2 regions of the Shewanella sp. SW32 genome follow, and region 2 is predicted to be linked to the other one. Evidence: riboswitches for the same ligand, from Rfam matches in the RefSeq annotation. Region 2 holds a riboswitch; the other holds the start of a gene.

Region 1 (3,771 bases), on a different contig from region 2:
CAGCCGAAACCCTTAACCGTGTTCGAAAATGATAAGGAATCCTTATTGCAGTTTGATAACGGCAAATTGCTCCAACTTAAGGAAAATCCGAGTCCACAGTATCGCCATATTCCCTGTGATTTATCCGCAGTCGAGACTGTAGTCACCAACAGTTCGGCCTTTGCGGCGTTAACACAATCTGGTGAGGTGATCACTTGGGGCGACAGTTATGCTGGTGGTGATAGCCGGGAAGTAACGGAGCAGCTTAAGCAAGTTAAGCAAATCGTCCCAGTTAAGGACGGGTTTGCCGCGCTACGTCAAGATGGCACTGTGGTGTACTGGGGCAATGCGGGGAAATATAGCCTCGACAAAGCCCTGCAAAACCGCATGACCAATATTACCAAGTTGTTCGCTAATCAAGAGGCCATTGCGGCCCTTGATGCCAATGGCAAGGTACACACTTGGGGTTATGGCCCCTACGGCGGCAGTAGCTTACATGTGCAGGATCAATTAGTTGATGTTGTCGATATCTTTGCCAGAGGTCGCAGTTTTGTCGCCCTCAAAAAAGAGGGCAGTGCTGTGATTTGGGGGCAGGTTGAAGAGTCGACCAATATGAAAAAGTTACTCCCGCAGCTTACGGATGTAGCGAAGATCGAATATTTTCAACACACCTATGCCGCCTTGAAAAAGGACGGCACTGTGGTGAGTTGGGGTTGGCGCAGTGATGCTTACTCGATCCGCAGCGCCTTAAAGGATGTGGCGAGTATGACGGCAAACAATTGTGCCTTTGCGATTTTAAGTCCTACGGGGGATGCGCATTTTTGGGGCGATGGGATTAACTGTGGTGTCGATTGGATTCAAAAAACCGATATCACAGGGGTAAAAGAGATTATCAGCATCGGCTCAGGCTTTTTATTACTGCGGGATAAGGCCGTGCCGCAAATAGTGGCCGACGATACTGATTACGCTCATATGTTTGGGTTTCACTATGCCCAAGAGATTCTTGATAAATATTGGCAGGAAGGGAGTGTTATTACTCGAGGGCCTGCCTCCTTTGTGTTTACGCGTCCCGATGGCAAAGTGGTGCCTGTTGGTTATCGCGCCAACCGTGAAAATGTGGAGAAGTTGATTGCACGTATTCCGCGACTCACTTGGTTAGATGGCGCAAATGACGGTTATGTTGGCATCAGCGAAAAGGGGGAGCTGGTCTCTTGGTCGATGAATTTGCCAATGTTCGACAAGTCGCCAGTGCAACCTGCTGACTCGTTAGTGATTAAACCGCTGGATTTTACCCCCGTTGCCCAATGCGAAACCCCTGAGCAGCGTCAGGCGATTTTGAGCAAAGACAGACCAAAACCTGCGGCAAAAAACTGGGATGGTGTTTTCTAGCTCATGTGAGTTTTCTCGCTAATCTGAGATTAATGGACTTTCATCCGTATAGACGTCTATAATGCGCGCGCTCAGGTCTGATATGCCCTGAGCCTTGTTGGGCGTTAACAGGTTGTACGCCCTTTTAACCTAATTTTGAGTCAACCTTCTGTGGTGCTTACGATGATAGTGTCGTGAGATAATCGGGAAGCCAGTGAAATTCTGGCACTGCCCCCGCAACGGTAAAAGGTGAGAGAAGACCGCGTTTGATTGGTGTGTTCAAGAGTGAACCCGAAAGTCAGAATGTGAAAGGTCAGTCTCGCGTTAATCTAACTTTTAATGGATTAACATAGCCTAAGTCCGGAGACCGGCCCTAAAGGTGTTTTTGAGATTTCGGTGGGCAGATCTCAAAATGCGATAATCACCGTCAGTATTTACGACTGAATTAACGGTATCGTGGCGTCAATGCCCCGTTTTCCTTGCAGGAGTTAAAGGTAAAATGGGAACAAATCCAACAAAAATCGCGCTGCTGATCGGCAGCCTTTGCAGTTTTTCAATTATCGCGCCCGTTATGGCGGCTGACGATACCAGCACAGCTAAAGTTGACGAGCATCTTGTCGTGATCGGCCGCTCTGATAAGACCCCGTTAAATATTGCTGCCAATGTGAATGTGATTGATGCTGCGGCTATTGAAATGAGTGGCGCGACTAATTTGACCGACGTATTACGCGGTCAAAGCGGTATTCAAATTTCGGATAACAATATTGGAACTAGCTTTGCTATGCGTGGTTTTAGCGCCAGCACTGCCGTTAATAACACGCTGATTTTACTTGATGGTCGTCGTCTCAATAATATCGATATCGCCGCACCTAGCCTTAATGCCATTCCGCTTAATCAAGTGGATCGTATTGAAATTTTATCGGGTAGTGCAGGTGTACTTTATGGCGATCAAGCCGTGGGCGGCGTGATCAATATTGTCACTAAGTCCCCTGAAAATACTGGCGGCAGCGTGCAGTTATCTGGCGGTAGCTTTGATACCTATGAAGGTCGTGGTGATGTGTCTGGCGCGATCAACAAAGATTGGCGTTACTTTTTCACCGGTAGTTACAACCAAGGTGACAACTATCGCCAGCATAATGCCAACGAAACCGGCTCTATTCTTGGCCGCATTCAATATAAAACAGCCACAGACTCGTTCTTTGTTGAAACCAGCTACTACGATAACGATCGTGAAAATCCGGGCTCGCTTACTGAAAAGCAATTTAAAGACGATCCCCGTGCTTCATCAAATAAGGTAGAGTATGCCCACGAGATGACCACTGCGGCGCGAACGGGTTACCAGCATCAGCTTAATCAAAACTGGGCGCTGGCGGCGGATTTAGATTACAGCGATACCTTAGTGTCTTCTCTTAATTGGGGGGCGAACAGCCATAACACACGCTCACTGTTAATGTTTAGCCCTAAAGCGTTAGCGAATTACAGTACGCGTCAAGGCGAGCTAAGCCTAGTCACAGGTTTAGACATCAGCCGTGGCAAGGCTGATTTTGACACTATGGCGCGCAGTAATGTGCAGCAAATGCAAAGCGCCTATCTACAAGCTACAGTGCCTTTAAGCCATACTTTAAGTTACGTTGTGGGTGGACGATATGCGCGGGTGACCGATGAGTTAGTCGATGGCAATGTCTATCCCAATGGCATGGATTTAGACGAAAATGCCCACGCATTCGAACTGGGTTTAAATTACCGCCCAACTGCGGAGCACAGACTCTATGTGCGCGCTGATGATAACTTCCGTTTTGCCAAAGTGGATGAGCAAGCTTATACATCGCCGGGCGTATTTGGCTTAAAGCCGCAAACAGGCCGTTCCTATGAGGCGGGTTGGGATTGGGCTGTCGCTAGTCAAACCCTACGAGTCAGCCTATATCGTCTCGATTTAGAGGATGAAATTGTTTATGACTCGAGTGCAGTTAAACCCATAGGTGGAAATTTCAACGGTGCAAACGTCAATGCCGACGCTTCTCGTCGTTATGGCGCGGGTGCCGATTGGGATTGGCAGATCACTAAAGCGCTGCAACTCGGGCTAGAGTATAACTATACCGACGCCGAATTTACCGATGGTGCTAACGATGGCAAAGAGCTGTCTTGGGTGGCAAAACACACGGGACGCGGTTATGTCAGCATGGATTTTGCTGAGCATTTCCAAGTATTTGCCGAAGCTATCTACACGGGGGATCGTTTTATCGAAGGCGATAACGCTAATCAAGGTGATAAGCTAGCAAGTTACGTGCTTGGTAATTTAGCCTTGAATTATAATCGTGATGCTTGGCTTGCCAGTCTGCGTATCGATAATGTATTCGATAAAGATTATGTCAGTGCAGGTTATTACGGTGGCGATTGGGGGGATAGTTACTATTCTGGTCGAGG
Region 2 (3,771 bases):
AAATCGTTGTTACCTTTGACATCCGTGTGCCAATCTTTAAAGCGTTCGCCGCGATAGTCCTCTTCTTCCAGCTTGTAGCCTTGGATCATAGTGCCCATGGCACCGTCTAAGATCAGAATGCGCTCTGCAAGCTGTTTGCGTATGTCTGCCAATATCTGGCCGGCTTTGGTAGAGGGTATCGTCATAAATAATTACCTTAAATACAGCTAAGTTAAGTCCAAAAATCGGCCATTGTTATGCTAAGTGCATTTTATTGTCGTCAGCCGACATTTTTTGAATACTTGTTCTTAAAAATTTGTTTTGGACATTTAAACGTATAGACGTCCATAATACGCGACTTATGATTGTCAGGGCAAGATGAAAGTCAAAGGCATTAGGAGCGAGAATCGAGAATCAAGAATTTAGGCCCTCGGCTTGAGTTCCTAGCATCTAGTCCCTAACTAAAAAGGCATATATGAAACAAGTTCGGTTGTTATTGTTGCGCCACGGTGAGTGTGAAGGCGGCGCTATTTTGCGGGGTCGTGTGGATGTGCCTTTGAGTAAAAAGGGTTGGCAACAAATGTCGGCAGCAGTTGAGTCACAGGCCAGCGTGTGTAGCGCGATTTATAGCTCGACCTCACGCCGCTGCGCCGAATTTGCCCAAGCCTTTGCCGCCGAATTGCATTCGACGGCGGCGCTGGTATCTGAGTCAAGGCCATTGCAGGCGCAGCTTTTATCGGGTTTACAAGAAATCGACTTTGGTGATTGGGACGGTCGTCGGCTCGATGAACTGTATCAACAAGCGGGCGAACACTTAGCGGCGTATTGGCAAAATCCTTGGCAAACTCCGCCGCCCAATGGGGAAACTATGGCAAGTTTCGAGTCGCGGGTGAATGGGACGATTGACCAGATACTCGCCGCCGAGTTTGAACGATTGACCCTTGACTCACATAAAATGGGTAATGAAAACAGTGCCATTAATGAAACCACTGACAATATGCCAGCCACTCAAGTGTGGGTCGTGAGCCACGGCGGGGTGATCCGTCACTTAATGGCGCGTGCCCTAGGGGTTGAACGGGCGGTGGGGTTTTATAGTCAACTCGATTTACCCGTGGCGGCCGTGGTGAGCATTAATGTGCTGCAAGATGAACTGGGTGCCTGCTATTGGCGTTTAGCTTGGCCGAGTGGGCGCAGGTGTTGAGGCCTTATTTCACGACCTAGGAGTTATGGTGTAGGCGTGATTGTTTGGCGAGAATAAGCTGACATGAAAATATTCTGATTTAAACAGCATTGCCTAATAGGATAGATGTAGGATAATGCTTTTCCCTGACGTTTGAACGAGATAGCGTATTACATGCGCAATGAGTGATAACGTCGCAGAAATAGGTGTTGGGAATAGACTCTCTTTGTTCGAATCGCTCCGTTGTTTTTATTCACAGTGGCGTTGTTAACAAAGAGCATATCAACCCAAATATAATAGGGAATCGGGGAGCTGCTCGTCAGTCAGCCCGAACTGTGCCCGCAACTGTGAGTAGTGAAAAAGATCTCGAATCTTCTTCCCTACGAGTCAGGAGACCTGCCTATTTCTGTTATCGCTGCGTGCAGCCTTAGTTCTCGAGCGGGTGACTCGAGGGAGCAGATGACAATGTGCACAACCTTTTTTTATACAGGTTTGGACTCGATAGGAGCGCCGCTTAGGTGAAACTTTCCGCAATCCAAACTAATAGCCCCGTGAAGGACACTAACCCATCATTGAGCCCGTCAGTCGCGCTTAATGTGAGCCAGTTGAGCTGGTGTATCGATGGCAAAACCATTCTTTCCGATATTAACTTTACGCTGCCAACGGGGCAGATGCTGGGGCTGATTGGCCCTAACGGTGCGGGCAAGTCTAGCTTGCTGCGCTGTTTGTATCGGTTTGTTCGCCCAACTCAGGGCAAAATTATCCTTTTTGATCAAGATATTGAGCGCTTGTCGCCCAAGGCGTTTGCCTGTCGCGTCGCCGTAGTACAGCAGGATACACCGCACTATTTTGACCTCACCACAGAGCAATTGGTCAGCATGGGCTTAACGCCCCACAAGGGCATGTTCGATACCAATTCGAGCTGTGATATTGAGCGTATTGCTAAGGCTTTAGAGAAAGTCGGCTTGAGCCATAAGATGCACCAACAATATGAGCACTTATCTGGCGGTGAAAAGCAACGCGCCTTGATTGCCCGCGCCATAGTACAGCAGCCGCAGCTTTTAATCCTCGATGAGCCAACGAATCACCTCGATGTGCGCTATCAAATTCAAATCCTCGAATTGGTGCGTAGTCTTGGGATTAGCGTGATTGCCTCTATTCATGATCTTAATTTAGCCAGTGCCCTGTGCGACAGTTTGTTGTTGATCCATAACGGGGAAGTCAGCGCTATGGGGACGCCAACCGAAGTATTAACCGAGGCGCGAATTGGCGATGTGTTTGGCGTGTGTGCTCAGGTATCGCCCCATCCACAACATAAAAAGCCCTTAATCAGCTATTTTTATGGTTATCACCATGTAGATCATGGCCTGAACGAGCGAGGCGAAGGTGGATGATTCAGGGGAGTAAACAATATTTCATCTCATATTTGGGGCGTATCGTGACACCGTTGACGAGACAACAACTGATGCTGGTCGCATTAGGCATAATCACTTTGATAACCCCCATTGCCGCCACAAGTTTTGGCGCGGCGAACATCAGTTTTATCGATGTTATCCAAGTGTTTATCAATAAAATTACCAACCTCACTCAAACCAATGGCATGACAGAACGCATCGTGATGGAGCTCAGGCTGCCGCGCATTTTGCTGGCCTTTGTGGCGGGGGCGGGTTTGTCCTTGGCGGGCAGTGTGCTGCAAACCGTGACCCGCAATCCGCTCGCCGATCCCTATTTGTTTGGCATTAGCTCTGGCGCGTCCTTTGGTGCTGTGGTGATGTTGACCTTATTCACGGGCTCTGGATTTTTTGATAATGCGGGCATGGCGGCACATTCTGGGCTTTTTAGCGGTTCGGGTGCCTTGTCTGGATTACTTTGGTTTAGCTTACCCTTGGGCGCTTTTATTGGCGCGAGTTTGTCGGTGCTAATAGTGCTGGCTTTGTCTGGGCTTGGGCTCAATAGCCAAGTGGAGCGCATGTTGCTCTCTGGTGTGGCGACCTCCTTTATGTTCGGCGCATTAACGAGTCTGCTGCTGTATTTCGCCAGTCCGCAGGCGACAGCCTCTGTGCTGTTTTGGAGTTTAGGCAGTTTCGCTAAGGCCAGTTGGTCCTTGTTAGTACTGCCAACACTGGTGATTGGTGCGAGTTTATTCATTATTTTAGGCATGAAACGGCAGATCATGGCGTTGCAGGCGGGGGATGAAACGGCGCATACCTTAGGGGTGAATGTGCCTAAGCTGCGGCTCAATATGTTGCTGCTCTGCTCCTTGATTACCGCTATTTTGGTGGCTACCTGCGGCGGTATCGGTTTTGTCGGGTTAATGATCCCCCATACAGTACGCATGCTGTTTCCCGGTCGTCAGCCGATTTTATTAACGGCGCTGGTGGGCGGCTTATTTATGGTGTGGATTGATGTATTAGCGCGCTGTTTATTGGGGAATCAAGAGTTGCCCGTGGGCATTATCACGGCCGCCATTGGTAGCATGTTCTTTTTGCTGATTTTGCGTAAGCGTAGAGTCATGCCGTAAATACAAGGTCATGCCGTAGGCACCTAGTCAGGATGTAAACCCAGAGTTAAGTCGTCATCCTAGAGTCATGTCGTAAGTGCAGGCTGGCGGG

Evidence for each region. Region 2 has a riboswitch for cobalamin ahead of L5M28_RS01920 (ABC transporter ATP-binding protein). Riboswitches for the same ligand answer to the same signal wherever they lie in the genome.
Region 1: another riboswitch for cobalamin. It lies ahead of L5M28_RS16335 (TonB-dependent receptor); the one in region 2 lies ahead of L5M28_RS01920 (ABC transporter ATP-binding protein).

What each region holds. Positions count from the first base shown of each region.
Region 1 covers NZ_JAKKSJ010000027.1:35,098-38,868, reverse strand. The annotation lists gene L5M28_RS16340 (hypothetical protein) at 1-1,368, shown strand, start outside; cobalamin riboswitch at 1,503-1,738, shown strand; gene L5M28_RS16335 (TonB-dependent receptor) at 1,847-3,771, shown strand, end outside.
Region 2 covers NZ_JAKKSJ010000002.1:170,234-174,004, reverse strand. The annotation lists gene metH (methionine synthase) at 1-185, opposite strand, end outside; gene L5M28_RS01925 (histidine phosphatase family protein) at 455-1,180, shown strand; cobalamin riboswitch at 1,402-1,578, shown strand; gene L5M28_RS01920 (ABC transporter ATP-binding protein) at 1,678-2,553, shown strand; gene L5M28_RS01915 (FecCD family ABC transporter permease) at 2,550-3,680, shown strand.